Regions from separate parts of the Arthrobacter sp. zg-Y1171 genome, predicted to be linked through region 3. Evidence: riboswitches for the same ligand, from Rfam matches in the RefSeq annotation. Region 3 holds a riboswitch; each other region holds the start of a gene.

Region 1 (10,003 bases), 1.0 Mb from region 3:
GGTGGAGGATTGCCAACGAACGCACGGTGTCGAGCCCGGCTAGATCGTCCAGGTACGCGGGGTCCCTGCACGGTCCGCCCGGAAGTACCAAAAGGGGAGGTTTTTCATCCGATTGATTGAGCTGCACAGATATCTGCGCACCGTCCGGTGCGGCAATGGTCCTCATTTTGACCAAAATAGCACCGTGTAAAGCGCCGTTGCGCCCAATCCCCGCAGATTGTCCGGATCCCCGCACCGCGCGGAGCAGGGATTGCCACAAACCGCAGGGATCTGGACAACCCGGAGGGAATCAGCGGCGCCGGGAACGGGGGAGACCAGCGCGGACCAAGCGCTGTACCAAGGACTCAGGGTGCTGGGGCTCTCTTGAGATGTCGTCCCAGGACCAGCGTATAAAACTGACCCCCGTTGCGCGGATGGCATCTTCGCGCCGTTTCTCCTGACGCAGTGTGTCCCACGAAGGGGCAAGGGCTGCATCGCCCCGACCGTATTTCACCGCGCCGTCGAACTCCCCGACGAGCCTCTGCTCGCGCCAATAAAAGTCGACCCGATAGCGGCCGGCGGAGGTGTTGAATTGTTGCTGGAGCTCGGGCGGAAGGAAGCGGTGCCTGTGAATGGCGGCCCGGGAATAGGACTCGCCCGCCGACTCGGAGCGTGGATCGGCGAAGTCGATGACCTGTCGAGCCCGCAGCCGCTTTACTTGACTGGGCAGGTTCCCGGCTGTTTTCCGCAGATGGTCCTTTCCCAGGGGAGGCAAACCACGAACGGGATCCGGCCGCAGCATGTGGTCCATGGCGGGAACCGCGTGCTCGAAAGGGAGATAGGCAGCCATGTCTAGAACGGTCTGGGCCCGGGACGTCAGGGGCACCTCTTCCAAGGCAGTGATCGGTTCGAGCAACTGGCGCTCCACCCATCGGAGTCCGCCGCGACGCTGGCCGTGAGTGGGAGGTGCGGCCAACAGCAGCACCTCAGCAGAGTGTCCAATGACCGGCAGCCCCCACATGACCGCAGCAGATTGCTGGATAAGGATGCGCTGACCGTGTCCCTGTTCCACAGCAGCCCGAATCCGGACGCGTTGCTGTTCCCAAGGGGAAAGATGCTGCCACTCATCCGCCTGCATGTAGACACCTGTACGGAGGCGGATCAGCTGACCGGCCCGGCAGCTCGAGGCTAAGGAACGACGGTCAGTACCGTGGGCTTCAGCATCGGCTGTAAAGATGAGCTCCGGATCCATGGGCTCAAAGATGGATGGGTAACAGCGGACCCGCGAGGGTAAGCCTCCCTATTGTGGACAACCCTCTGGTACCTCGGCCTGGAGAAGCCCTGCGGTTTGTCGCGATCCCTGCGGTTTGTGACAATTCCTGCGCCGCGCGGTGCAGGAATCCGGACAGACCGCAGGGATCCGGACAGGCTGCGGGGACAGGCCGCGGGGATCCGGACATACCGCAGGGATCCGGACAGGCTGCGGGGACAGGCTGCGGGGACATACCGCAGGGACCCGGACGCAGCGCAGGGATCCGGACACAGCGCAGGGACGGACCGCGGGGATCCGGACAGACCGCAGGGATCCGGACAGGCTGCGGGGACAGGCGGCGGGGATCCGGACAGACCGCAGGGATCCGGACAGGCTGCGGGGACAGACCGCAGGGATCCGGACAGGCTGCGGGGACAGGCCGCGGGGATCCGGACACGCCGGACAGACCACGGGGATCCGGCAGGAAAACCCCGAACCGGCAGCAGAAACCCAGTGCTAGATCTCGACAGGACCGTTCGCCGTGTCGAAGGTGACGGACATGATGCCCGGTGTACCCGCCGGAGCAATCCACGTGACATCCACGTTCTCCAGCGGCTTCTCCACGGGATGGCCCAGCCAGTCGGTGACGCGTGCAGCGGAGCCGGCAATGGTCAGGGACTTCAGCTTCACCGAACCGGGCATCCCGGGAATGGCGTTGGAGGGGTGCAGCTCGTCGGTGCCGTCGTCCCAGCGGAGCAGATAGGGAACCTGCGGATCGGCGATCAATCCGTTGATGCCGATCTGCCGCCAGGTCAGCTCCTGGCCGTCGGGGAACTTGCGGTTGCCCGGCACGGAGGCCCGGCCGAGGCGTTCCTCGAAGGGGGAGAGATCGTCAACGGCAACACACCAGCCCATCCATCCGCCGCCGCATTCGGAGCGCTGGCGCACGGCCTGGCCGAACGGAGCCTTGTCCGACGCCGGGTGGTTCAGGACCTCCACCACCTCGACGTACTGGTTGTTGGCCAGGGGCAGGATCATATTGCGGGTACCGAATCGGGGGTGGACGCCACCCTTCACGTAATCGGCGCCGAGAGCAGCAGCAATCCTCTCGGTGGTGGCCAAAAGACCGTCGGATTCACAGGCATAAGAAACATGGTCCAAGCGCATGCGGCCCATTGTGGCACGTTGTGATACGCGTCTCGACCAAGGGAAGCCTAAGTGCGGAATGTTCCCGGCCGCAGCTCGGAATTACGGCGAAAAAGCGCCGATATTTCACGGTGCGTCACAGAGGTTGCGCGACGGCGGCATATCGGTTTCCATGGGTGCAGGTCATGAGTGCCAGCAGATAGCCCCGGCTTGCTGGCCGGCAACCCTCCAACCGCGGTGGGGTGCCCCGGGTGAAGACCTGGCCGTACGCCAAACGGGCGTCCGGCAAGCGCGGGTCCCACGACCCCACCGGACATCCGGCGTACCCGGATGCACCCCGGCGGCGTTGTGCGGCCCCTGGTTTGAGGGAGCATCATGAGTGCAGATTGGTCATTTGAAACCCGCCAGATCCATGTAGGCCAGGAGCCCGACGCCGTCACCGGTGCCCGAGCCCTGCCGATCTACCAGACGACATCCTTCGTTTTTCCGAGTGCAGAGGCCGCCGCGAACCGGTTTGCCCTGGCCGAACTGGAACCGATCTACACCCGGATCGGCAACCCTACCCAGGAAGCGGTGGAAAACCGGATCGCTTCCCTTGAGGGCGGCGTCGGCGCCCTGCTGCTCGCGTCCGGGCAGGCGGCCGAAACCTTCGCGCTGCTGAACCTGGCGCAGGCCGGTGACCATGTGGTCGCCAGCCCCAGCCTCTACGGCGGCACCTACAACCTGCTGAAGCACACCCTGAAGCGGTTCGGCATTGAAACCACCTTCGTGCAGGACCCGGACAACCTGGACCACTGGCGCGATGCCGTCCGGCCCAATACCAAGGCCTTCTTCGGCGAGGTGGTCTCCAACCCCCGGCAGGATGTCCTGGACCTGGAAGGCATCAGCGCCGTGGCCCATGAGGCGGGCGTGCCGCTGATCGTGGACAACACGCTGTCGACGCCGTACCTCATCCGTCCGATCGAATGGGGAGCCGACATTGTGGTCCACTCGGCCACGAAGTACCTCGGCGGGCACGGGACGGCCATTGCCGGCGTCATCGTCGATTCGGGCAACTTCGACTTCGCCGCGGACCCGGAGAAGTTCCCCGGGTTCAACACCCCGGACGAAAGCTACAACGGGCTCGTCTACGCCCGGGACCTGGGCGTCAACGGGGCCCTCGGAGCGAACCTGGCCTTCATCCTGAAGGCGAGGGTGCAGCTGCTGCGGGACCTCGGGTCCGCGGTGTCGCCGTTCAACGCGTTCCTGATTGCCCAGGGACTGGAAACGCTGAGCCTGCGGGTGGAGCGGCACGTATCCAACGCCGTCGCCGTAGCGAACTGGCTCGAAGGCCACGACGACGTCGTGTCGGTTGCGTATGCGGGCCTGGAGTCCAGCCCGTGGTTTGCGCGCGGCCGCAAATACGGGCCGCGCGGCACCGGCGCCATTGTCTCCTTCGAGATCGAGGGCGGCGTCGACGCCGGCAAGCGCTTTGTGGACGGACTGGAGCTGCACTCGCACGTGGCCAATGTTGGAGACGTCCGTTCCCTGGTGATCCACCCGGCGTCGACGACCCACAGCCAACTGGGGGCCGAAGCGCAGCTGGCCGCAGGGGTCAGCCCGGGGCTGGTGCGGCTCTCGGTGGGCATCGAGCACATCGACGACATCCTCGCGGACCTTGACGCGGGGTTCCGGGCCGCCAAGGGAGCATAGCGACTGTGTCCCGGCATCCGGCACCCCGGCACGAGCCGCTGACGGTGCCCCCGCTGCGGCACCCCGCCGATGGGGTGCTGCAGTACGCCGCCATCGGCGGACTGGAGCTGGAAACCGGCGGGTACCTGCCCGACGTCGTCCTGGCCTACGAGACGTGGGGGCAGCTGGACCCGGACGCCGGCAACGCCGTGCTGATTCCGCATGCGCTGACCGGCAGCACCCACGTAGCCCGCGGGAGCAGCACCGAACCGGGCTGGTGGGAGGAGCTTGTGGGCCCGGGCCGGACCGTGGACACTAACCGGTACTTCGTGGTCTCGGTCAACATGCTGGGCGGGTGCTACGGCTCCACCGGGCCTGCCTCGCCGGACCCGGACGGATTGGCCTGGGGCTCACGGTTTCCGTTTGTCACCATCCGGGATTCGGTCCGGGCGGAGGCCCGGCTGGCGGACCGGCTCGGCATTGCCCGGTGGCATGCCGTGCTGGGCGGTTCGCTCGGGGGAGCGCGGGCGCTGGAATGGGCGGTGACCGAACCGGACCGGGTGCTGCACTGCGGGGTAATCGCAGCCACCGCAGCCAGCACGGCCGAGCAGATCGCGTTTGCCCAGGCGCAGCTGGCCGCTATCCGGCTGGATCCGGATTTCAACGGCGGGGACTATTACAACGGCATTCCTCCGCTGGCCGGGCTCGGCCTGGCCCGCCGCATTGCGCACATTACCTACCGGTCCGAACCGGAACTGGAATACCGGTTCGGGCGCAGTTCCCAGGCTTCCGAGGACCCCTTCGGCGCCGCCTCCCCGGCAGGAAGGGGCCGGTACTCCGTGGAGAGCTACCTGGACCACCAGGCCCGAAAACTGGCCGACCGGTTTGATGCCAACAGCTACCTGGTGCTCACCGAAGCCCTGGTCAGCCACGACGTCGCCCGGGGCCGGGGAACCCTGCGCGCGGCGCTCGCAGGCACGACGGCGGACTTCTTCATTGCCGCGGTGGAATCGGACCGGCTCTACTTTCCCCAGCAGTCGGCGGATCTGGCAGCGGCCCTGCCCCGGGGAACGCAGGTCCATCTCATTCGGGCGCCCATCGGGCATGACGGGTTCCTGACCAGCGTCCGGGAGATTTCCGGTGCCTTGAAGCGGGAGGTGTTCGGGTAGGACGCTTAGGCGTCCGGGGCCTCCATCAGCCAAAACGCTGCTCCGGTGGGGTCGGCCAGCTGGACCATCCGGCCGAAGTCCGAATCCTCGGGCACACTCAGCACCGATCCGCCCAGCTGCTCCGCCTGCTCGGCCGCGGCGTCGATATCGGCATGGCCGAAGTAGATCTCCCAGTGTGAGGGGATGTCCTCCGGCAGTTCAGCGGCGGCATCCATCACCCCGGCCACCGGGCGGCCGTTGCTCTGCAGCGTGGTGTAGCGGAACTCGTCCGTGTCTGAGAGGACCTCCGTTTCCCAGCCGAACACGTTCCGGTAAAACGCCAGGGCCGCCGGATAGTCATTGGTCATGAGCTCGTACCAGACCGGTGCCCGGGTCTCATCGATCCGCGCGAATCCCCGGTGGGTGTCCGGCTGCCAGACACCGATGGCCGCTCCGGTGGGGTCGCCGAGCACCGCCGCCGTGCCCTGGTCCAGGGCACGCGCCGGGTCCAGCATCACCTGTCCTCCGGCGGCGGCAGCGGAACCGGCTGTGGCGCCGGCGTTGTCAGAGGCAAGGTACACCGTCCAGAAATCCGGGAACGTGTTCTCCGGCGGTTTCTGCATCATGCCGGCCACCACGTCTCCGTTGTGCCGGAAGTGGAGGTAATGACCGGATTCCCTGCCCAGGTCCACGGCGTCCCAGCCGAGCAGCCCGGCGTAGAACTCCCGGGCCCGGGCAGGATCGGAGGAGGCCAGATCCGCCCAGCAGGGGGAACCGGAAGGGAAACGTTCGGGTGCAGCAGGCATGGCGGGCCCTTTTCCGGAGGAACGGCAGGGGATATCCGCAGTTATACCAACCCCGTTCGGCGGACAACAGGGGCCTACCCCTTGCCCGCCGCGGCAATTCATGGGAGAACATTCCCCATGGCAGATCGGATCTCGCTTTCCGGCCGGGCGCAGTGCACCCCGGAGGTTCTCTGGCACGTGCTCGTTGATAACCGGGCGTCCTGGTGGCCGGACATGGACTTCGCCGCGCATCCGGGAGCGCCCCTGAAGGAACGGTGGAGCGAGGACGGAGTGGAGCACACCGCCACCGGTACGGTCCTGGCCGTCGCCCCCGGCCGGCTGCTTTCCTTCCGCTGGACCGCACCCGAATGGGGTGCCCATACGGTGGTCAGTTTCGAACTGACCGACGAAATAGATGCCACGGGGGTAGCGGTGACCGAGAGCGGCTTTGCGGCGCTCGACGCCGGCGTGGGCGCCGAACTCTCCGCAGCCCACCGGGAAGGCTGGGCCTTCCACCTGGCGAACCTCATTGAGCAGGCCGAAAAAACCGACCAGGCGCAGCAGGCGGGCGGTTCCTGAAAAACAGGTCTAGTCAGCTGATCCCTGCGGCATCCGCTGCCCGAACATCGGGCCGGCCTCTGGACGCTTGGCGGAGATCCCGTCTCCCGAGGACTGGTGCCGCACCCGGCGGACCACCCACGGGAACAGGAATTCACGGGCCCAGACCATGTCCTCGGAGCGGGCCGTCCGCCAGTTCTTTGCCGGCAGCGGCTTGGTCTCCAGGGGCTGCAGCGAATGCGGCACCTGCAGGGTATCCAGCACCATCGCGGCAATGGTGTGGTGTCCCAGCGGGGAGAAATGCAGGCGGTCCGGAGCCCACATCTGCGGATCATTCAACTCGCGCAGCGCCCACATGTCGGCAATGACGGCGCCGTGCCGCTTGGCTACGGTCCGCAGGTTTTCGTTGTAGACGGCCGCCCGGCCCCGGACACTGCCCAGCACAGGGGTACTCCCGAGATCCGGGCCGGTGAACAGGACCACTCCGGCGCCTGATCCGCGCAGCCGGGCCACGGCGCCGTCCATGCGTTCGGCGAGCCGGTCCGGATCGCCGCCGGGGCGGATCACGTCGTTGCCGCCTGCGCAGATGGTGACCAGGTCCGGCTTCAGGGCGAGGGCCGGCTCCAGCTGCTCGTCAATGATCTGGTTCAGCAGCCGTCCCCGGATGGCGAGGTTCGCGTAGGAAAAGTCGGGCTGGCCCAAAGCAAGTTCCTCCGCCACCCGGTCCGCCCAGCCGCGGTTGCCGCCCGGACTGTCCGGATTGGGATCGCCGATGCCCTCGGTGAAGGAATCGCCCATGGCCACGAACCGGGACCACAGGTGCAGCGGCTGCTGCTCCTGCCGGGATTCGGGGGCGGAAACGGCTTCGGGCAAGGAATTTGTACTCACCGGTCAATACTTGCAAACCGACCCTTGGCTACGCGACCGTAGGTTGTAAATACCGGCATGCCAGAATAAAAGCATGACGAAATCCGCGTGGAATCCTGTTGTCCTCTGGTCCAAACCCGAAGCTGAACGGGCCGGCACCCCGCTGCTGGTGCTGTTCCACGGATACCTGGCCAATGAAGAGGACCTGATGGGGCTGGCCGATTACCTGCCCTCGGACTTCACCATCGCCTCGGTCCGGGCGCCGCAGCCCTCCGGGCCGGGCTACACCTGGTTTCCGCTGATGAGCGACGCCGATTACTCAGTGGACGCAGTGGTGGACTCGGTAGCGGACGTGGCCGCGTGGCTCGACACCGTTCGGGACAATCACACCAGTGTGAGCCTCCTGGGCTTTTCGATGGGGATGGCCGTGGCCACCACCCTCATGCGGCACCGGCCGCAGGACTTTGCCGCCGTCGTCGGACTCTCCGGTTTTGTGGTCCCTTCGCAGGACAACCCGTTCTTCCACGACGACGAACTGCAGCCGGGCGGCCTGCAGTTCTTCTGGGGCCGCGACCAGGCTGACCCGGTCATCGACGCGCCGCGGATCGAATACACGCATGCCTGGCTCAATGCCCACACCGCGCTGACCAAGATCCTCTATTCGAACATGGGCCACGGCATCAACATGCAGGAGCTGGGCCATGTGAAGGAGTTCCTGGTGCATACGGTGCTGCGTGCGGGCACCCGGGCGAACTAGCCCTCGCGGGTAATCCGCACCGTTTCGCCGTTGACGGAGACGAGGTCGCCGGCGTGCAGCTGGCGGCCGCGGCGCTCTTCTATGTCGCCGTTGACCTTGACCATTCCGTCTTCGATCAGCTGTTTGGCCTGGATGCCGTCCTCGGCCAGGTTGGCGAGCTTGAGCAGCTGGCCCAGGCGGATCATTTCGTCGCGGATGGGAAGGTCTTGGGCATCGGAAGAACTCATGCCTCCATTCTGCCCGACTTTCCCGCCGCTGCTTCCGCCGGCCGGTCCGAGCCGTTTGACAGTTGTAGTGTAGTCGGGTGCCAAATGCTGCTGTGCGGATGTCCCCGCTGATCGGTCTGCCCCTGTCCCTCCTTGCCGGGGTTGCCATCCCGTCCCAGGCCCGCGTCAACGGCGCCCTGGGGGAACGGCTCGACGACGGCCTGGCCGCCGCCCTGGTCAGCTTCCTGGTCGGGCTGGTCGTTATGATCGGCATCAGCCTGGCCCTGCCCCGCGGCCGGGCCGGCGCCGGGCAGCTGATTCCCTCGCTGCGGGAGCGGCGGTTTCCCCGCTACTACGTGCTGGCCGGCATGATCGGCGGCTACTTCGTCCTCTCCCAGACCCTGACGGTGGCCGTGCTGGGCGTGGCAGTGTTCACCGTCGCCGCCGTCGCGGGGCAGACCCTCACCGGGCTGGTGGTGGACCGGCTCGGTATCGGACCGGCCGGCAAGAAGGCGCTGACCGTGATGCGCGTAGTGGGCGCGGTGCTGACGATTGCCGCCGTGGCCTGGGCGGTCAGCCCGAAGCTGGGGGCCGGGGGAGAGCCGTCCGAATGGCTCCTGCCGGTGCTGCTGCCCCTGACCGCCGGCATGCTGATGAGTTTCCAGCAGGCCATGAACGGCACCACGGGCATGCATTACGGCACCCCCATCACCGCCACGCTGGTGAACTTCATTTCCGGCACCGTCCTGCTGGCCGCGATGTGGGGGATCAAGGTGGCGGTTTCGGGACCGGGCAATCCGCTGCCCGGCGAGTGGTGGCTGTACCTGGGCGGGCCGCTGGGCTGCATCTTCATCGGTGTCGGTGCCCTGCTGGTGCGCAGCCTGGGAGTCCTGCTGACCAGTCTCGGGCTCATCGGCGGACAGCTGATCGGCTCGCTGCTCCTGGACATTGTCTTCCCCGCGCCGGGCTCGGTAGTAGTGGCGGCAACGGTGCTCGGCACGCTGCTGACGCTGCTCGCCATCGTGCTGGCCACGCTGCCGTGGAACATGCCCGGCGGCGGTCCGTTCCGCCGCCGTCGTACCGGCGGGCCCCGGACGCAGTCCACCCCGCGCTGAGCGCGGAAAACGCCGCTCGCGCGGGCCGGTAGGTAAGCGGGGTGTCGCCGCCTTAAGCTGGTAGTTGTAGCTTTGCCCGGCGGCTCAGAACCGTGCACCCGTTTCGCGGTGGTGCGGATGCCCAAGGGACACCAGAAGAGGACCGCACCCAGCGGCCCCCTCGACACGAAAAGAACGGCGGTACCATTCCATGGCTTCGACCAAATCCAAGCTGGATCCCATCATCTCCCTGGCCAAGCGCCGGGGGTTCGTCTTCCAGTCGGGAGAGATTTACGGCGGGTCCCGGTCCGCCTGGGATTACGGCCCCCTGGGTGTCGAACTCAAGGAAAACATCAAGAAGCAGTGGTGGCAGCACATGGTCCGCGGCCGCGACGACGTCGTCGGGCTGGATTCCGCCGTCATTCTTCCGCGCCAGGTCTGGGAAGCTTCCGGGCACGTTGAGGTGTTCTCGGATCCGCTGGTGGAGTGCCTGAGCTGCCACAAGCGCTACCGGGCCGACCACCTCGAAGAGGCCTACGA
Region 2 (10,003 bases), 680 kb from region 3:
GCGCTCGCCGGTCTACGCCCTGGCCAAGGAAATGCGGGTGGCGCTGCCGCTGCACCCCGAATACCGCACGATGCCGATGGTCTGGTACGTGCCGCCGCTGTCCCCGATCGTGGACGTGCTGAAGGAGCAGGGGCACGACGGCGAAGCGGCGGAGAATCTCTTCGGCGCCATCGAGGCCCTGCGGATTCCGGTGGAATACCTCGCCGAACTGTTCACAGCAGGGGACACGGACCTGGTCACCGCAGTGCTGCGGAAACTCGCCGCCATGCGCGCCTACATGCGGAACATCACCCTGGGTGATGAGCCTGACGAGCGGATCGCGGCCGACGTCGGCATGACCGGCGCGCAGATTGTCGCGATGTACCGGCTGATGGCCATTGCAAAGTACGAGGAGCGGTACGTGATTCCCGCCGCGCACGCGGAGGACGCGCACAACCTTGAGGAGATCGGCTGTTCCCTGGACGTGGACGGCGGCCCCGGGATGGGGCAGACAGGGGTCTTCGGTGAGGCTTCCGGGCGGCCGATGCCCGTGGCGGTGGAGAACTTCGAGGCCCTGCAGGCCCGGCAGCGCGGGGAGGACCCGACGGGCAACGGCAACCTGGGCGGGCGGGTGAACCTGCTCAACTGGGATGGACGGGGCTCTCCGCAGGGGTTGTTTCCGGCCAACAACAACCGCGGCGCACCCGATGAGGGAGCCGGCGAGGGCATGGGCGCGGGCTACGACCAGGCCGAGGGAGACGGGCCCGGTTCGGATCAAGGCAGGGCTGATAAATGAGCCTGCTGGAGAAGCTGCTCGGCAAACCCGGGAAGGGCACCCTGGCGCCCGAGCCCTACGCCGATGCCCGGCCGGGCCGCAGCCGGGTGATCCGGCAGGCGGCTGCCCTGCTGCTCGAATACCCCGACGAGCAGCTGGTGGAACTGATCCCGGGAATCCGCGCGGCCCTGGCTGAAGCCGGGGCACCGGCGGAGGAGCTGGAGCCGCTCTTCGCCTGGCTGTCGTCCCGGCCGCTGCCGGATGTGCAGGCGGCCTATGTGCAGGAATTCGACCTGTCCAAGCGGCACAGCCTGCACCTGACCTACTGGACCGACGGGGATACCCGCCGCCGGGGTGAGGCGCTCGCCGCCTTCAAGGAGATCTACCGCTCCCACGGTGTGCTGCCGGAAGGCACCGAGCTGCCGGACTACCTGCCCCTGGTGCTGGAATTCGCCGCCAAGGTTTCTCCGGAGGACGGTTACGAACTGCTGCAGCGCTACCGTCCGTCAGTGGAACTGCTCCGGCTGGCCCTGCGGGACGACGACCTGCCCTACGAGGGCGTCCTGACCCTGGTCTGCTCCACCCTTCCCGGTGTGTCACCCGAAACCCAGGCCGCCGTGATGCGTACCGCGGGCTACGGCCCGCCCACCGAAACCGTGGGGCTGGAACCGTACAGCTCGCGGCTGCTGCCGGTGAGCGAAAGGAGCCACCCATGACTGCCGTACCCGCACCGCTGGACGTGCCGCCGCCGGGGAACGTGCAGGTGGGAGTGGACGACGTCATGCTTTGGGGAGTGCTGCCCTATCTGGTGCTGGCCATCCTGGTGCTCGGCTCCATCTGGCGGTACCGGTATGACCAGTTCGGCTGGACCACCCGGTCATCCCAGCTCTACGAGTCCCGGCTGCTGCGCATCGCTTCCCCGCTCTTCCACTTCGGGATCCTGGCGGTGATTGTGGGGCATTTCGTCGGATTGGTGATTCCGAAAACCTGGATGGACGCGATCGGACTCAACGAGGACACCTACCATTTCTTCGCCCTGAGCGTGGGCATCCTGGCGGGCGTAGCCACGCTGGTGGGGATAGTGCTGTTGATTTACCGACGCCGGACCACCGGCCCGGTCTTCATGGCCACCACCCGCAATGACAAAGGGATGTACATCTTCCTCCTGGCTGCGATCCTGACCGGACTCGCGACCACGGTCTTTTCCGTTTTCGACACGAACATCGTCAACTACCGGGACACCGTGGCGCCGTGGTTCCGCTCCATCTTCATCCTGCAGCCCGACATCACGGGAATGACGGCTGCCTCCATGTCCTTCAAGATCCATACGGTCTTCGGGCTGGTGCTCTTTGCCCTCTGGCCCTTCACCCGGCTGGTCCATGCGTTTACCGCGCCCGTGCACTACCTGTTCCGGCCCTACATCGTCTACCGCTCACGGGGCCGGCGGCCGGTTCCGGGGGCCAGGACGCCGCGCGGCGGCTGGGACCCCGTGGGGACCCCCGACCGGGACCGCCCGGGCACACCTTAGGAACCGAGTTCATCTGGCGGAAGGCAGGCAGCCCATGTCCACAGCATCTTCTCCTCCGGCCGCAGGCGCAGACCTCCGGTCCGGCCAGCTGCGGAACCTGATCGTCGCAACCATTGCCTCCACAGTGGGGTTCTGGGCCTGGACGATCATCGGACCGCTCTCCAGCCGCTACGCCGCAGACATGGACCTGGGTGCCGGACAAACCTCGGTCCTTGTGGCCATGCCGATCCTGGTCGGCTCGGTGGCCCGGATCCCCGTCGGCGCCCTGACGGACCGCTACGGCGGCCGCGTCATGTTCACCGTGATCCTGGGAGTGACGGCCCCGCTGGTACTGCTCACCGGAATCGTCGGCCAGCAGGGCAACTTCCCCTTCCTGGTGGTCATCGCGTTCTTCCTCGGCATCGCCGGGACCGTCTTCGCGATCGGCATCCCCTTCTGCTCCGCCTGGTACGAACGCAGCCGGAAGGGCTTCGCCACCGGGGTGTTCGGGGCCGGCATGGTGGGGACGGCCGTGTCGGCGTTCTTCACCCCGCGGCTGGTGGCCGCCGTCGGCTACATGGGCACCCACATCACCATCGCCGTCGTCGTCGCGGCCATGGCAGTGCTGAGCTGGCTGATCCTGCGCGAATCCCCGGCCTGGTCAAGGCCCACGGAACCGGTGCTGCCGAAGATCACCCACGCCTTCACCCTGCGCGTCACCTGGCAGCTGTGCTTCCTGTACGGCGTGGTGTTCGGTGCGTTTGTGGCGTTCTCCAACTACCTGCCCACCTATCTGGGCAATGTCTACGATTACGATGCGACCGCGGCAGGAACCAGGACCGCAGGCTTCGCCGTGGCCGCCGTCATCGCCCGGCCGATCGGCGGCACCATCGCGGACAAGGTCGGGCCGAAACTGGTCACGCTCGCTTCCTTTGCCGGCACGGCAGTCCTGGCCGTTATTGTTGCCCTCCGGCCGGAGGAGGAGGAGGTCTACGGTACGGCGTTCATCCTGATGGCCTTGTTCCTGGGGCTGGGCACCGGCGGAGTGTTCGCCTGGGTGGGCCGTGCCGCTCCGGCGCAGGACGTGGGCACCGTCGGCGGGATTATTGCCGCCGCCGGCGGGCTCGGCGGCTACTTCCCTCCGCTGGTTATGGGGGCAACCTATGATCCGGCGAACCGCAGCTATTTCGTGGGCCTGATGCTGCTTGCGGCCTTTGCCGCCGTCGCCCTGCTGCTGACGTTCACGGTGCGCAACGGCGGCAGGGTGGATACCCGCTCCGGTACCTGAGCCCTTGGCCTCCGGAGACCGGCGGGTAGAGTCGGAGCATGGGTGCAACTGAACTGATTCTGGTCCGCCACGGTGAATCCGCCGGCAACGTGGCCGCTACCCGCGCAGGCCGCGAGGGCGCCGAACGTATCGACCTTCCCTGGCGGGACCCCGATGTCCCGCTCAGCTCCGACGGCGAGCAGCAGGCGGCAGCGCTTGGCCGCTGGATTGCCGGGCTTCCCGCCGAAGAGCTGCCCGAGTCCGTCTGGTGTTCGCCCTACCTGCGGGCCCGGCAGACGGCCGAACTGGCGGGGCTGGCCGGCCTCACCGGTGGCATGCGGATTGACGAGCGCCTGCGGGACCGGGAACTCGGGATCCTGGATCTGTTGACCTCCGCCGGCGTCGCGGCGCGTTTCCCCGGGGAAGCCGAACGCCGGTCCTGGCTGGGGAAATTCGCCTACCGTCCGCCGGGCGGCGAGTCCTGGGCCGACGTCGCGCTGCGGCTGCGGTCGGTGTTCCGGGACCTCGACGACGAGGAAGACGGCAAGCGTGTGGCGGTGGTTTGCCACGACGCCGTGATCCTGCTGATCCGTTACGTGCTGGAACGGATCAGCGAGCAGGAACTGCTGGACACCGCCGCCGCCAACAGCGTGCGGAACGGCTCCGTGACCCGGCTGGTGCGCCCCACCGGCACCGGGCTCTGGAAACTACACACCTTCAACAGCGTGCTCCACCTGCAGGACAGCGGAGCACCGGTAACCGAACATGCAGGAGAAACCGATGACATCCACCCCCGTTGAGCTTGTTACCCCCGCACTGCTGCGCGGCTGGCGGCTTTCCACCGAGGCCTCCGGCAAGGAGGACCGCGGCACCGTGCTGGTGATCGGCGGAGCGCGCAGCACCCCGGGAGCGGTGATGCTGACCGGGCTTGCCGGACTGCGGGTCGGCGCCGGCCGCCTGACCATGGGGTTGGCGGAATCGGCGGCGATCGCCGTCGCCGTGGCCATCCCCGAATCCGGGGTGGTGGGACTGCCGGAGGAAGACGGCGGGATTGACGGCGCGGCGGCCGGCAAGCGGCTCGAATCCGATCTTTCGACGGCGTCGGCAGTAGTGATCGGCCCCGGCCTGGACGACGCCGAGCAGGCCGCAGCGCTCCTGCGTTCAGTGGTTCCGCTGCTCGGGGAAAAGACACAGGTGGTACTGGACGCCTTTGCCCTCGGAGTGCTGCCCGGGCTGCCGGAACTTTACGACACCCTGGCCGGCCGGCTGGTCCTGACCCCGAACGGTGCTGAAATCCTGCGCCTCCTCGAGGACGAGGATGCCGACGAAGACTCCCTGGACCTGCCGAAAGCCTCCCTGGAGGTGGCACGGAAATACCGGGCGGTGGTCAGCGCGCACAACGTCATTACCGCTCCTGACGGAAGGAGCTGGGAAGTGCCGGCCGGGAACTCGGGCCTGGGTACCTCCGGGTCCGGGGATGTCCTTGCCGGTGCGGTGGGCGGGTTCCTTGCCCGCGGTGCGACGCCGGAACAGGCAGCGTGCTGGGGCACCTATCTGCACGCGGTGAGCGGGGACCGGCTCTCCGCCTCGCGGGGACCGCTCAGCTTCCTGGCGCGGGAGCTGCTCGAGGCCATGCCGCCGGTGATCGCGGAGTTGAGCTAGCGAGGGCTGTATCCCGGCGGAACGGCCCATATCCTGAGGTAATGACAGCGAACGAATACCGGACCGGCCCTCCGGGGCGACCTGCGGCCCACATTCCGTGGCTTTCCTACCGTTTCACCCGCCGTGACGCCGTGGCAGCAGGTTTCTACGTGGTGTTCCTGCTGGTCCTGAGCTTTGCGCCTGGACTCGTTATGCCTGTCCTGGTGATGCTGGTTCCGGATCCGGTTGCAGCCGCCTACGTCCTGAACCTGGCGTTTTACGGGGTCGCAGGCCTCCTGGCTTTCCTCGCGGCCCGGCCCTACGTGGTGCGGGAAACGAAGATTCTGGCTACCCGGCCGGTGCTGTCCCTGTCCCTGATTCCGGCCGGCGTCCTCGTCATGCTCATTGTCACCATGATCGGGGCGTTGCTGAGCGGGCAGGTCGAAACGGCGGTGAACCAGGAAGCCGTCGAGGGATTTGTGGGGTCCGTATCGCCGTGGCTGGTGGTGCCGCTGCTGGTGGTGCTGGCGCCCTTTGTCGAGGAGTACATTTTCCGCCACCTGCTGATCGGCAAGCTCAGCCGGTACTGGAACCTCTGGGGATGCTGCATCCTGTCGGTCCTGTTATTCGCCTCCATCCACATTGTGGGCAAGGAATCCCTGACCCTGCCGGTGCTGATGCCCTACCTGGCGATGGGCGCCACCCTCGTAGGCATCTACGTCTGGGCCGGAAACAACTTCATGCTTTCCTACGGTGTGCACGCCGCGAAAAACCTGCTGGGTGTCATCCTCCTCTACAGCGTGCCGCCGGAGCTGTTGCAGCAGTAGCTGCTGCCTGCGTAGCTGCCGCGTCCCAGCGTCCGCCTTCTGTACAAGGGTGAGTCCCGGCGTCGTCAACCGATGCAGAATTCGTTCCCTTCCGGGTCGGCCATGGTGTACCAGGATTGCGGCCCCTGGCTGGCTTCATAAAGGAAGGTGGCTCCCCGCTGTTCCAGCCTGGGGCGTGCTTCCTCCTTGGCCATGTCATCCAGAATCACGTCGAGGTGGATCCGGTCCTTGACTGTCTTGGGTTCCGGCACCGTCTGGAACAGGATGCGCAGCCGCCCGCGGCGGCCCACCTGGTCGGGCGGGCAAATGGCCGCGACATCCCCCCAGACCCGGACGCCGTGGTGTTCCACTACGTCCGTCGGTGAGGCAAGGCCCTGGTCCAGGGCGGATTGGAGGACCTCCTGGTCGGTGGGTTCCCTGGCCCATTTGAGGGTTTCGGCCCACCAATCCGCTTGGTTGAGGGCATGGGTGCAGTCCACACAGATTTGTATGTTGTATGCCATGGCGCCCAGCGTAGGTTCGCGGCCGCTCCGGGGTCGCGCGTAGCGGCGGGCCGCGGACGTTCGGGCCTGCCCAGCTCCTCGCACGCGGCTGCACCGTCTCGGAATCCGTACGGGTCCCGAGACGGAGCGGCAGCTAGGAGCCGGCCTTTTCGATCCGCTCAGTTTCCGGGGCCCGAACCAGGGAGCCGTTGCAGGGAACGACCCGCTCCGGCCGGGCCAAGTAGAAAAAAGAACTCCGGGCATCGGAATCAAACCCGCCCGGCACCATCAGTGTGGAATAGTGCCGGCACCACTGCGGGGTATCGACGGCGGCCGCGAGCGCGGTGGCGACAGCCGGAACATTGTGGAACCACATCAGGTGCTGGGTACCTTCGGACACCAGATAGATGAGGTCCAGCTGCGGATCCGCCGTGACTTCGACGTCCGACCACTGTTCCCAGCCCTCGAGGCGGCGGCTGTGGATCCAATGGATGTTGTGCCCGGGGGCGAAGCCGCTGCAGTTGCTGAGACCGGATTTGCTGACACTGGAGATGCTCACAGTGGGTTCCTTTGCAGGTTGTCCTTGCCTGCGACGAATGACGCAGGCCGCTTCGTCATCCGAACCACCCGCCGAACAATGGGGTTGGTGTGGGGCCAGTCGGAGCTTTTGTGCCCGGTAAACCGGGCGAAGGCCACATCTCGTGAAGCTGAAAACTACTCTAGCGGAGGCCACTGACATTTCGACAGTGGACCGTTTTCGGGATGCCGTTCGAGGGTTCCGTTGGGGTGCGCCGGGGCGGACCGATGGGGGTACGTTCCGGTGGGTGCGCCGGGCGGACAGGAACGGCGGCAACGAAAATCCCTGCTCGCAGAGCTCGCAAGGATTATTAAAGCCGCCTAACCCGGTCCGTCCGGCGCCTACGCACCTCGCCTTCCGTCGGCGCGAGGACCTCGGGGGCGACGCCCGTCCCTCCCAGTCGAAGATGTACGCAGGCCGCGTCCTGGTTGGGACGCTGCCCGTGGCCGGAGGGCCTGGAGGAAGGCGCTCCGGCACCTATAACCGCCACCGGAGGAGCTGGGCCCAGCCCGCCCCGGAAGGTGCTGGACACCACGCGCCGCCACCGGAGGGGCTGGAGGAAGGCGGCTTTAATATTTCCCGCGAGCTCTGCGAGCGGGGAATTTCGTTGCCGCCGTTCCAGCCCCGCAGGGGGCGGACCCGGCGGACCCGGCTGGACCCGGCTGGACCCGGGCAAGACGAGACTTACCGCCAGCCGGCCCCCGGCGCCACAAGCTTGACGATGCTCTCCAGCAAATGCGCGTTGTACTCCACGCCCAGCTGGTTCGGCACGGTCACCAGGACAGTGTCGGCTTCCTGCACCGCAGCATCCGCGGCCAATTCGGCAGCAATGACGTCCGGTTCACCGATGTAGCTCTTCCCGAACCGGGCCAATCCGCCGTCGAGGTGGCCCACCTGGTCCCGTCCTTCGGCCTGTGCGCGCAGCCCGAAGTAGTGCCGGTCCTGCCCGGTCACCAGCGGAATGATGCTGCGGCTGACGGACACCCGCGGGGTGCCCTGGTGTCCGGCGTCGGCCCAGGCCTTCCGGTACACCGCAATCTGCTCGGCCTGCAGCTGGTCGAACGGCATCCCGGTGTCCTCGGTCAGGAGCGTGGAGCTCATCAGGTTCATGCCCTGCTCACCGGTCCACTTGGCGGTGGCCCGGGTCCCGGACCCCCACCAGATCCGCTCCGGCAGTCCGGGGGACAGCGGGTCAATGGCCATGGCTCCGGTGCTGCCGGTCATGGCCGGATCGGCCTGCGCCACTCCTGCGCCGGCAATGGCGGCACGGAACACTTCGGTGTGCTGCCGGGCCATGTCGGCGTCGGAGGAATCCGGGCCGGGAACGTAGCCGAAGGACTCATAACCGCGCAGGGCGGGCTCGGGGGATCCCCGGCTGATGCCGAGCTGCAGCCTGCCGCCGCTGATCAGGTCCGCCACTGCGGCGTCTTCTGCCATCGCCAGCGGATTCATGTAGCGCATGTCGATCACTCCCGTGCCCAGCTCGATCCTGCTGGTCCGCGCGGCCATGGCGGCGAGCATGGGGAAGGGGGCGGAGAACTGCGGGGCAAAGTGGTGCACCCGCATATACGCGCCGTCGACGCCGATTTCCTCGGCGGCGACCGTCAGCTCAATCTGCTGCAGTATTGCGTCCTGCGCACTGGGAGTCATCGACCCCACAGCATTCCGGTAATGTCCGAAGGACAGGAATCCTATTTTCTTCATAGAAGCTCCAGCGCCGGAAGCGTCGGCAGTATTCCCGGTCACCTGCGCCGAACCAGCGAAAGGAAACAGCCCTCATGCACATCACCATGGTCCCGGGCTATCAGGGCTCACCGCCGGAGCAGTGGCAGAGCCGCTGGGAAGCGGAGCTGCCGGACGTCACCCGCATCGCGCCGTCGTCGTGGGATGAACCCGAGCTTCAGGACTGGATGGCGGCGCTGGACCGGGCCGCCGGCGCGCAGAAGGGGCAGACGGTCCTCGTGGCCCACAGCCTGGGCTGCCTGGCCGCGGTGGAGTGGCTGCATCGAAACCCCGACGGCGCCCGCGGAGTGTTCCTGGTCAGCCCGCCGGATCCCGTTGCCGCCTCGTTTCCGCAGGCCGCGGAAACGTTCCGGAATCCGCGGATGCAGGAACTGCCAGTGCCCGGCCTCCTGATTGCCAGCGAGAGCGATCCGTACTGTGCGCTGCCGTCCGCCCAAAGCATCGCTGCGGCCTGGAAACTGCCCGTTATCAACGCCGGCGAGCTCGCCCACATCAACGAAAAGAGCGGGGTGGGCTACTGGGAGCAGGGCCGCGACCTGCTCACGGCCTTCACCGCAGGGCTGGGGGAACCGGCCGCAATCGGATAAGAATGGGCACATGGACCTTCCAGTGATGCCCCCGGTTGCGCCGATGCTGGCCAAATCCGTCAGCGCCCTGCCCCGCGGGGACTACCTGTACGAACCCAAATGGGACGGATTCCGGTCCATCATTTTCCGGGACGGCGACGACGTCGAGATCGGCTCCCGGAACGAAAAGCCGATGACGCGGTATTTCCCCGAACTCGTGGAAGCACTTAAAGCGAACCTGCCGGAGCGGTGCGTGCTGGACGGCGAGATCGTCATGGTGGCTCCGGACGGCAAACGGCTGGACTTCGAACTGCTGCAGCAGCGGATCCATCCCGCCGCCAGCCGGGTGAAGCTGCTCGCGGAGGAAACTCCGGCCCGGTTCGTGGCCTTCGACCTGCTGGCCCTGGGCGACGTCGACTACCGGAACCGGCCCTTCTCCGAACGCCGGGAGGCCCTGGTGCAGGCGTTGAAAACGGCGCAGGCACCGGTGTCCGTCACCGCCGCCACCGACGACGCCGACCGGGCGCAGGACTGGTTCGGCCGTTTTGAAGGTGCGGGCCTGGACGGCGTGGTGGCCAAACCCCTGGCCGGACCCTACGCGCCGAACAAGCGCACCATGGCCAAGCTCAAGCACGAACG
Region 3 (10,003 bases):
GCCGAATTCCAGCCCTGCCACTATCCAGGTGAAGTTCGCGATCGCAATGATCAGGCCCAGGCCGGCGGTGGAAAGGTTGATCGGGTTGGAGAAGTTGACCCGGTTGTCCACCCAGATACGCACGCCGAGGATGCCGATCATGCCGTAGAGGACGACGCCGGCCCCGCCCAGCACACCGCCGGGCACCGTGGCGATCATGGCCCCGAATTTCGGGAACAGGCTGAGCAGGATGGCCACGATGCCGGCCACCCAGTACGCCGCCGTGGAGTACACGCGGGAGGCCGCCATCACGCCGATGTTCTCTGCGTAGGTGGTGGTGGCGGAACCGCCGCCGGAACCGGCCAGCATGGTGGCCAGGCCGTCGGCCATCAGTGCCCGGCCCGCGTACGGGTCAAGGTCGCGGCCGGTCATGGCGGCCACGGATTTCACGTGTCCAATGTTTTCGGCCACCAGTACCAGGACCACCGGAACAAAAAGGCCGATAACCGAGAAGTGGAAGGTGGGGGCGGTGAATTCGGGCAGCCCGATCCAGGCGGCATCGCCGATGGCCTGGAAATCCACCTCGCCCTGCAGCATGGCCGTGACGTAGCCGGCCACCACGCCAACCAGGATCGACAGCCGGCCCAGGAATCCCTTGAACAGGACCGTGGTCAGCAGGATTACCACCACGGTGACGGTGGCCGTGAGCGGCCCTCGCTCGAAGTTGTCCCGCGCCGAACCGGCCAGGTTGAGGCCGATCAGGGCCACTATGGTGCCGGTGACCACCGGCGGCATCAGGACCTGGATCCAGCGGGTGCCGGCAAGCTGCGCGGCGAGTCCGACCAGGAACAGGGCAAAGCCCGCCATGATGATGCCGCCCAGGGCTCCGCCGGGACCGTGCTGGTTGGTGGCAGCTCCGATCGGAGCAATGAAGGCAAAGCTGGAGCCCAGATAGCTGGGGACCCGTCCGGCGGTGATGATCAGGAACAGGATGGTTCCGATGCCGGAGAACAGCAGGGTGGTGGCCGGCGGAAAGCCGGTCAGGAGCGGTACCAGGAAGGTGGCGCCGAACATGGCCACCACGTGCTGGGAGCCGATGCTGATGGTCCGCGGCCAGCTCAGGCGTTCCTCGGGAGCAACGTAGCTGCCCGGCCGGATGGTTTTGCCGTCTCCGTGGAGGGTCCAGTCCATACCGAATCTGCTCATGGTGGTGCCTTCCGGAGAAAGGGGGTGTCTAGGCCAAATTCTAGCCGTCCCGGCGAACCGGGATGCTACGTTGCATAGGAAGAATGCAAGGTGCAGGGCGGGACCTTGATCACAAACCGATTGGACGATGGAGCAGCATGGGCATTTCAGTTGCAGGACGCGTAGTTCTCATCACCGGCGCAGCCATGGGCATGGGCCGGCTCTACGCCGAGCGGGCCGTGCATGACGGCGCGGCAGCAGTGGTGCTGTGGGACCTCAACGCCGAGGCCCTGGAGGTCACCGCCGCGCAGCTGCGGGAACTGGGCGCGTCGGCAATCCACCCCTACGCGGTGGACGTTGCCTCCCTGCCGGACATCACGGCCACGGCCGACCAGGTCATCCGGGAGGTAGGCGTACCGGACATCCTGGTCAACAACGCCGGGATTGTGCGCGGCAAGTACTTCTGGGAACACGAGCCGGAAGCGGATATCGACGCCGTTATGCAGGTCAACACCCTCGCCCCCATGCAGGTGACCCGCGCGTTCCTGCCCGGCATGATCGAGCGGCGCACCCCGGCCCGCATCCTGAACGTTGCCTCCGCCTCCGGCACACTGTCCGTCCCGAAAATGAGTGTCTACACGGCCTCGAAATGGGCAGTCATCGGTTGGAGCGACTCGATGCGCCTGGAACTCACCGAATCCGGCAACGGCCACGTCGCAGTAACCACCCTGATCCCCAGTTACATCAAGACCGGCATGTTCGAAGGGGCCAGGGGGCCGCTGATGACTCCGCTGATGGAACCGGAATACGTGGTGGACAAGGCGTGGGAGGCGCTCCTTGCCGGCAAGGCACGGATCCAGCTGCCCTGGACGGTGGCCCTGGGCAGCGCCCTGCGCAATGTGCTGCCCCAACCGGCCTGGGACGTGGTTGCCGGCCGCGTCTTCAAGGTCTACCAGTCCATGGACCACTTCACCGGCCGGAAACCGGCGGCTCCCGCTGACGAAACGTCCCTCAAGGAAAGCACCCAGGCATGAGCGAGATGGTCTCCGCGTTCTCTGAATCCATCCGCGATTCCGCCACCGACCCCGCTGGTTCCCCCGCAGCAGTTCCCTCGGTACTGGCCAAGGTGCGGGAAACCTATGACTCCGGCCGCACCCGGCCGCTCGCCTGGCGCCGGCAGCAGCTCGAAGGCCTGGTCCGGCTGTTCCACGAGCGGGAACAGGAGCTGGCGGACGCCCTGGCAGCGGACCTGGGCAAAAATCCGCTCGAAAGCTACGTCACCGAACTTTCCCTGGTGCGGGCGGAGGCCGAACACGCACTGAAGCATCTGGAGACCTGGGCCCGCAGCCGGCGGGTTTCCGTTCCCCTGGGCCTGCAGCCGGCGTCGGCCCGGACCGAACCACGGCCGCTGGGCGTGGTGCTGATCATCGGTCCCTGGAACTATCCCGTGCAGCTGGTCCTGGCGCCGCTGGTCGGTGCCCTCGCCGCCGGCAACGCGGCAGTCCTCAAACCCAGCGAACTGGCCCCGGCGACGTCGGCCGCGCTGGCGGACCTGCTGCCGCGCTATGTGGACCCGGAAGCCGTCGCCGTGGTCGAGGGCGGGCAGGAAGCCAGCACCGCCCTGCTGAAGGAACGGTTCGACTCGATCTTCTTCACGGGCGGGGAGCGCGTGGGCAGGATCGTCCTGCAGGCCGCCGCCGAACACCTGACCCCGGTCACCCTGGAGCTGGGCGGGAAATCTCCGGCCGTGGTGCTGGACGGCAACTGGGCCGCCGTCGCGCGCCGCCTGGTCTTCGGGAAACTGCTTAACGCCGGCCAGACCTGCGTGGCCCCGGACTACGTCCTCGTGACGGAAGAGGCGGCACCTGCGCTGAAGAAGCACCTGGTGCGGGCGGTCGCGGAGCAGTTCGGCAAGGATCCGTCCCGGAGCAAGGACCTGGGCCGGATTGTCAACGAACAGCACTGGGAACGGCTGGTCGGGCTGCTGGACAGCGGCACGGTCCTGGCCGGCGGGCGCAGCGACCGCGGAAGCCTGTACCTGGAACCGACCATCCTCACCGATGTGGCCCCGGATTCACCCGTGATGCAGGAGGAAATCTTCGGCCCCATCCTGCCGATCATCGAGGTCCGGGACCTGGCGGAGGCAATGAAATTCATTAACTCCCGTCCGGTTCCGCTGGCCGCCTATTTGTACAGCAACTCTGCGGCGGCACGGAAGACGTTCGAGGAGGGGGTCCGGGCCGGCAGCATCAACCACAACGCCAGCACCGTCCAGTTGGCCGTACCCGGCCTGCCCTTCGGCGGTGCAGGTGCCAGCGGCACCGGCGCGTACCACGGGAAATACACCTTCGACACGTTCAGCCAGCTGCGGCCGGTCTTCACCAAGGGCACGCTGCTGGACACCCTCCGGTTCGCGTACCCGCCCTACACGGGGCTGAAGAAGCGGCTCCTGCGCCGGCTGCTGTAACCGGCTGCAGAACGGGAAGAAGGGGTGCACCGGCAGGTGCACCCCTTCTGTTTTTTACGGCCCGTTTACGGCGGAAGCTAGGAAATCACGCCGTCCACGATGGCCTTGGCCTCGGCCTGGACCTGGTGCAGGTGTTCCTCGCCCTTGAAGGACTCGGCGTAGATCTTGTAGACGTCTTCCGTGCCGGAGGGGCGCGCGGCGAACCACGCGTTTTCCGTGGTCACCTTCAGGCCGCCGATGGGCGCGCCGTTGCCAGGTGCCTCGGTCAGGCGCGCGGTGATGTCCTCACCGGCGAGGGTGGTGGCGGTAACATCCGACGGCGAGAGCTTGGCCAGCGCGGCCTTCTGCTCGCGCGTGGCGGGCGCGTCCACGCGCGCATATTCGGGATCGCCGAACTGGTTGGTCAGTTCGCGGTACCGCTGGGACGGGGTCTTGCCGGTGACGGCCGTCATTTCCGAGGCCAGCAGGGCCAGCAGGATGCCGTCCTTGTCAGTGCTCCAGGGGCTTCCGTCGAGCCGGAGGAAGGACGCACCGGCGGATTCCTCGCCGCCGAACGCGGTTTCCCCGGAGAGCAGGCCCGGCACGAACCACTTGAAGCCCACCGGTACCTCCATGAGGACCCGCCCCAGGTCTGCGGTAACGCGGTCGATCATGGAGGAGGAAACCAGGGTCTTGCCCACCATGGCGTCTGCGCTCCAGCCGGAGCGGTTGCGGTACAGGTAGTCAATCGCGGTTGCCAGGAAGTGGTTCGGGTTCATCAGTCCCGCATCCGGGGTGACAATGCCGTGCCGGTCGGCGTCGGCGTCGTTGCCCGTGGCAATGTCGTAATCCCCGGCCCGGGAAATCAGCGACGCCATGGCGTACGGCGAGGAGCAGTCCATGCGGATCTTCTCGTCCCAGTCCAGGGTCATGAAGGCCCACTGCGGGTCCACGTTGGGATTGACCACGGTCAGGTTCAGTGAGTGCCGTTCCGCGATGGCACCCCAATAGTCCACCGACGCGCCGCCGAGGGGATCGGCGCCGATGTGGAGGCCGGCGCTGCGGATGGCATCCAGGTTCAGCACCGCGGGCAGGTCTTCCACGTAATGCGCCAGGAAGTCATAGGTGCCCACCGAATCCGCCAGGCATGCTTCGCCCAGCGGGATGCGCCGGACCCCGTCCAAGCCGTTCTCCAGCAGCTGGTTGGCGCGGTCGGCAATCCAGTTGGTGATGTCCGATCCGGCGGGTCCGCCCGTGGGCGGGTTGTACTTGAAGCCGCCGTCCGCCGGAGGATTGTGCGACGGGGTGACCACAATGCCGTCAGCCTGGTCCGTGCGCGTGGAATTGTGCACCAGGATGGCATGGCTCACGGCCGGGGTGGGGGTGAATCCGTTGCGTGCGTCGATCTGCACATTGACGCCGTTGGCGGCCAGCACTTCCAAGGCGGTGTTCTGCGCCGGTTCGGACAGGGCATGCGTGTCCTTGCCCATGAACAGCGGCCCGGTGATGCCCGCCGAGGTGCGGTATTCCACGATGGCCTGGGTGATGGCCGCGATGTGCTGCTCATTGAAGGCGCCGTTGAGGGAGGAACCGCGGTGCCCGGAGGTGCCGAAGGCCACGCGCTGGGCAACGTTGGACGGATCCGGTACGACGTCGTAATAGGCGTCCAAGAGTGCGGTGAGATCTACAAGGTCGGAAGGTTCGGCGCGTTGGCCGGCACGATTAGACATACCCCTAAGCATGCCAAAGAAACGCAGTTGGCGGCAGACGCGCCGTACACGTAGAAACGCAGGGGCAGCCGTATGCTTCTAGCCGAAGCCGCGGGTGCGGCGGGGGGAAGGAAGCTGATGGCCACCTCGAGTAGTTCCGTGCTGCCGCATGGCGGCCTGCGCCGCGGCGCCCGGGCCATGATGGTTTTCTTCAACGTGCTCTACCTGTGCGCCGCACCGGTGTTCTGGTTTTTCTGGACGCAGCGCTCGGCGTTCGCACTACCGGCCTGGGCGGAAACCGCCGCGGGTTTTGCCAGCGGACCGTTGCCGGCGTTGGCCTTCGCGGCGGCCTGGGCCGCGGCGGGGATCCTCTTCGGGCGGGACCGGCGGCAGGCCGGAGCGGAGGCGTTCAATTCCGTCTGTGCACTGGGTGCCCTGGCGGCAGCAAGCGGCATGCTGGCGCTGGTCAGCGCCGGACTGGACGGCTAGGGCCCCGGGCACGGGTGAGGCGGGACGCCGGTCCCGCCCGCGGCACCCTCACGCAGATCAGTGGCCCTCCTACCAGAGCCGGGCGCTGGCCAGCCGGGCACCTTCTCCGAGCGTCTCCAGCTTGGCTGCCGCGATCTGCGGATGCACCCGGCCGCCCAGCCCGCAGTCGGTGGACGCAATGACGTTCTCGCGCCCCACCAGCCGGGCGAACCGTTCAATCCGGTCCGCCACCAGTTCCGGATGTTCCACCACGTTGGTGGCATGGGAGACCACGCCGGGAATGAGGACCTTCCCCTCCGGCAGCTTGGTATCCTCCCAGACCCGCCATTCGTGCTCATGCCGGACGTTGCCTGCCTCGAAGCTGTAGCCGCCGGCGTTAATCTGCAGCAGGGTGTCCACCAGGTGGCGGAACTCGATGTCCGTAGTGTGCGGCCCGTGCCAGGAACCCCAGCACAGGTGGAATCGGACCTGTTCCTCGGGCAGGCCGCGCAGGGCATAGTTCAGGGCCTCGACGCGGATCTGCGTGAACTTGAGGTAGTCGGCCACCGAAGGCTCGGGGTTGATCTGGTCCCAGTTCTCGGCAATGGACGGATCATCGATCTGGACGATCAGCCCGGCGTCCACGATGGCAAGGTATTCCTCCCGCATGGCATCCGCGCAGGCGTAGATGAACTCCTCCTCCGTCGCGTAGTACTCGTTGGCAATCCGCGAACAGGAGCCGGGGGAGAGTGAGGCGAGGAAACCCTCGGACAAACCTGCCTCGGCCAGACCGGACTTGAGGTTGGCAATGTCGCTGGCCACGGCGTCGTACCCCGTGTATTCCACCGGACCCGTGACCTTGGGAAAGACCTTCTGCGCCCCGGTGGTGATGCCGGAGGTTGGGTCGGTGTAGGCATCGGCGAAGCGCTGCCGGTCGCGGCGGTCCCCGAAACTGGTGAGGACAACGTTTCCGGGCTCGGAGCGGTGCGGTTCCATGTTCCAGATCCCCGTCTCGGCAACGCTCAGGCCGCCAAGCCGGGCAAACGAGTAGGACCACCAGGCCCCGTAGTCGACGTCCGCGGACATCGCATGCCCGTATTCGCCGTCGTTGGGGATATCGATACCCGCCTGGCGCTGGCGCCGCACGAGGTCGGCGACGGCGGCCTGCAGCAGTTCGGCGTAGCCTTCCGTATCCGCGGGGTCGGTTTCCCGGGCCGCGTTCGCGGCAATCAGTTCAGGGGTCCGGGGGAGCGAACCGGCGTGCGTGGTCAAAATACGGTCAGTGCTTTTGCGCATGGCAGTGATCCTTAAGGAATCGGTGCTCTTGCCCGCACCGGATGCCCAAGGGGCGGTGCAGGCCGCTTCGTCATCCGAACCACCCGTGAAGCATGGGGTTGGTGCACGGCCAAGTCGGAGCTTGGCGGCCGTGTCTCCTGAAGCTGGGACCCATCCTAACCACGCCGCAGGGATGCAGCCAAGCATGTGACGGGACGGCAAAAAGGACGGCGGCACCGGAAAGTTCCGGTGCCGCCGTCCTTAGTGAAACGCTTGGTGCCTGCCTGCTAGCGCACGCCGCCCATGAGCTTCTTGATCGACGGTGTCGCCACAGCCAGGGCGATGCCCAGGATGATTGCGGTGACGCCGCTGAAGGTGAAGTAGCTGACCTCAGTTGCGGGATCGTAGAACTGTGCCAGCCAGCCTGCCAGGGTGGTGCCCAGGGAGACGGACAGGAAGAACAGGGCCACCATCTGGGTCCGGAAGATTTCCGGAGCCAGCTTGGTTGCCACGGACAGGCCAATCGGGGAGATGAACAGCTCCGCGAACGTGAACAGGAGCAGGATGCCGACGATCGCCAGCAGCGGGGTGCTGTTGGCGCCGCCGCCGGAGAACGGAATGAACGCCAGGAACGCCAGGCCCATCACTGCCAGGCCCAGGGCGAACTTCAGCGGTGAGGACGGCTGGCGGTCGCCCAGCTTGGTCCAGACGGCGGCAAACACTGCAGCGAAGATGATGATGAAGATCGGGTTGATCGACTGGACCCAGCTCGGCGGCATTTCCCACCCGAAGATGTGCCGGTCCAGGGAGGTGTCGGCGTACAGGGCCACCACGGTGAACTGCTGCTGGAACAGCGCCCAGAAAGCGGCACTGGCGATGAACAGCGGCATGAAGGAGTAAACACGCCGGCGTTCGAGCCTGTCCACCTTCGGACTGCGCAGGATGATGATGAAGTACGCGATGGAGGCCAGGATGGCGACCGTGGCCATGACCACTGCCAGGTTCTCCGCCTTGAGCAGGCCGAAGGCGGCGGCCAGGGCGACGATGACCACGACTGCGGCAACGACGATGCCCATGGGGAGGTACTTCTTGCGCGGCAGCGGGTTGGTGACCTCGTGGGCTGCCTTGGGCAGGTACTTGCGGGTCATGCCGTACTGGACCAGGCCGATGGCCATGCCGATAGCGGCCAGGCCGAAGCCGTAGTGGAAGCCAAGGCGGACCTGGAGGAGGCCGGTCAGGAGCGGGCCGACGAGGGCGCCGAGGTTGATGCCCATGTAGAAGAGGGAGAAACCGGCGTCGCGTCGTTCGTCCTTCTCCTCGTACAGGGTGCCCACCAGGGAGGTCGCGTTGGCCTTGACGCCGCCGGAACCCAGGGCAATCAGGATCAGGCCGGCGGCCAGTCCCACGGAACCGGGGAGCACAGCCAGGGAAATGTGGCCGAGGACCACGATCGCGGCGGAGTAGAACAGCACCCGCTCCGAGCCGAACACGCGGTCGGCGAGCCAGGCACCGACGATGGTGGAAAGGTACACGCCACCGCCGTAGGCGCCGACCAGGGAGACGGCAATGGCTTCGTCGATGCCGAGGCCGCCGTCGGTGGTGCTGTAGTACATGTAGTACAGCAGGATGCCCTGCATGCCGTAGAAGGAGAATCGCTCCCACAGCTCAACGCTGAAGAGGTTGGCCAACATCCGGGGATGGCCGAAGAAGGTTTTACGCGCTTCTTGTACGCCTGAGGTACTGGGGGTATGGCTCACGAGGTTAATATTCCCACTCCCTCCCGGGGGTCAAGCAGGCCGAACTGAAAGAATCCGCCGGAGACTAGGCAGCTTTCCCGGTGAGCTATGTCGAAGGTCACATGAAAAAAGGATGATTTTGCCCGCGTTACATGCATACCTGCCTGCATGACGCGCGGATTTGCACGTCTGCGACGGAATTCCCTAAGCAGGCAGGGGGTTGGCATGGGTATGCCAAGCCTCAGCGTTCCCGTCTCGATCCTTGACCGTGCCAACTCCCGCGAAGGGTTTCCCGAGCCGGAGGCGTTTAATGCAGTGCTTGAACGCGCCGAATCGGCAGACCGGCTGGGCTACCGGCGCTTTTGGGTTGCCGAGCACCATGCCGTGGCCGGAATTGCCGGCTCGGCACCCGCCGTCCTGATGGCCGCCCTGGCGGCACGCACCAACAGCATCCGGATCGGCTCCGGCGGCGTGATGCTGCCGAACCACCAGCCGCTGGTCGTGGCCGAGCAGGCGGCGACGCTGCAGGCCCTGTATCCCGGCCGGATTGATCTTGGCCTGGGCCGTTCCCTCGGTTTCACTCCGGCGGTGCGGAAGGCACTGCGGGCAGGACCGGCCGAGGCGGAGGAATTCGAAGGGCAGTTGGCGGAACTGCTCGCTTATCTCGACGGCACCGCGCCGATCACCGCCCGCCCGCAGGACCGCGGCCGGACCCCGGTGTTTGTGCTTGCCACCGGAGCGGGAGTGGACATAGCAGCACGCGCCGGCCTCGGCGTCGTCCTGGGCGGCCCGGCGCTGTTCCGGCAGAACAGTGCCGGGCAGACAGGTGCACTGGAGCGGTACCGCTCCGCCTTCCGCCCCTCGGACCGTTTTCCCCGGCCCTACGTGCTGGCGGCAGTCAACATCGCCGCGGCCGGGAGTGAAGAAGAGGCACGGGAACTGCTGCTGCCCGAGGCACATGCCCTGGCCGATTCCCGGACCAAGGGGGTGTTCCCCGCCCTGTCAGCAGCTCACCGCGCCGCCGAACTGTCCGGACGGCAGCAGGACCTGGTCCGCGCCACCCTCGAGACCTCTGTCTACGGGACACCGGAACAGGTGCACGGCAGGCTCGAGGACCTGGTGGCTTCCTCCGGTGCGGACGAGCTGCTCGTTACCGGCGGCGCCTTCAATGTCGAGGGACAGCGGGAATCCGACCGGCTGCTGGC

Evidence for each region. Region 3 has a riboswitch for S-adenosylmethionine ahead of N2L00_RS00360 (cobalamin-independent methionine synthase II family protein). Riboswitches for the same ligand answer to the same signal wherever they lie in the genome.
Region 1: another riboswitch for S-adenosylmethionine. It lies ahead of N2L00_RS05040 (bifunctional o-acetylhomoserine/o-acetylserine sulfhydrylase); the one in region 3 lies ahead of N2L00_RS00360 (cobalamin-independent methionine synthase II family protein).
Region 2: another riboswitch for S-adenosylmethionine. It lies ahead of N2L00_RS13185 (hypothetical protein); the one in region 3 lies ahead of N2L00_RS00360 (cobalamin-independent methionine synthase II family protein).

What each region holds. Positions count from the first base shown of each region.
Region 1 covers NZ_CP104264.1:1,081,538-1,091,540, forward strand. The annotation lists gene N2L00_RS05025 (alpha/beta fold hydrolase) at 1-25, opposite strand, end outside; gene N2L00_RS05030 (endonuclease domain-containing protein) at 290-1,231, opposite strand; gene N2L00_RS05035 (VOC family protein) at 1,748-2,398, opposite strand; SAM riboswitch class IV at 2,559-2,675, shown strand; gene N2L00_RS05040 (bifunctional o-acetylhomoserine/o-acetylserine sulfhydrylase) at 2,753-4,069, shown strand; gene N2L00_RS05045 (homoserine O-acetyltransferase) at 4,108-5,217, shown strand; gene N2L00_RS05050 (VOC family protein) at 5,223-6,002, opposite strand; gene N2L00_RS05055 (SRPBCC domain-containing protein) at 6,120-6,560, shown strand; gene N2L00_RS05060 (SGNH/GDSL hydrolase family protein) at 6,570-7,412, opposite strand; gene N2L00_RS05065 (alpha/beta hydrolase) at 7,501-8,163, shown strand; gene N2L00_RS05070 (RNA-binding S4 domain-containing protein) at 8,160-8,390, opposite strand; gene N2L00_RS05075 (DMT family transporter) at 8,489-9,484, shown strand; gene N2L00_RS05080 (glycine--tRNA ligase) at 9,675-10,003, shown strand, end outside.
Region 2 covers NZ_CP104264.1:2,806,173-2,816,175, reverse strand. The annotation lists gene narH (nitrate reductase subunit beta) at 1-775, shown strand, start outside; gene narJ (nitrate reductase molybdenum cofactor assembly chaperone) at 772-1,470, shown strand; gene narI (respiratory nitrate reductase subunit gamma) at 1,467-2,282, shown strand; gene N2L00_RS13210 (MFS transporter) at 2,317-3,549, shown strand; gene N2L00_RS13205 (histidine phosphatase family protein) at 3,588-4,328, shown strand; gene N2L00_RS13200 (NAD(P)H-hydrate dehydratase) at 4,309-5,190, shown strand; gene N2L00_RS13195 (CPBP family intramembrane glutamic endopeptidase) at 5,232-5,996, shown strand; gene N2L00_RS13190 (VOC family protein) at 6,062-6,499, opposite strand; gene N2L00_RS13185 (hypothetical protein) at 6,633-7,037, opposite strand; SAM riboswitch class IV at 7,053-7,185, opposite strand; gene N2L00_RS13180 (LLM class flavin-dependent oxidoreductase) at 7,740-8,759, opposite strand; gene N2L00_RS13175 (alpha/beta hydrolase) at 8,834-9,385, shown strand; gene N2L00_RS13170 (ATP-dependent DNA ligase) at 9,396-10,003, shown strand, end outside.
Region 3 covers NZ_CP104264.1:67,511-77,513, forward strand. The annotation lists gene N2L00_RS00335 (uracil-xanthine permease family protein) at 1-1,185, opposite strand, end outside; gene N2L00_RS00340 (SDR family NAD(P)-dependent oxidoreductase) at 1,323-2,198, shown strand; gene N2L00_RS00345 (aldehyde dehydrogenase family protein) at 2,195-3,631, shown strand; gene pgm (phosphoglucomutase (alpha-D-glucose-1,6-bisphosphate-dependent)) at 3,709-5,340, opposite strand; gene N2L00_RS00355 (hypothetical protein) at 5,458-5,808, shown strand; gene N2L00_RS00360 (cobalamin-independent methionine synthase II family protein) at 5,878-7,083, opposite strand; SAM riboswitch class IV at 7,103-7,226, opposite strand; gene N2L00_RS00365 (peptide MFS transporter) at 7,350-8,753, opposite strand; gene N2L00_RS00370 (MsnO8 family LLM class oxidoreductase) at 9,024-10,003, shown strand, end outside.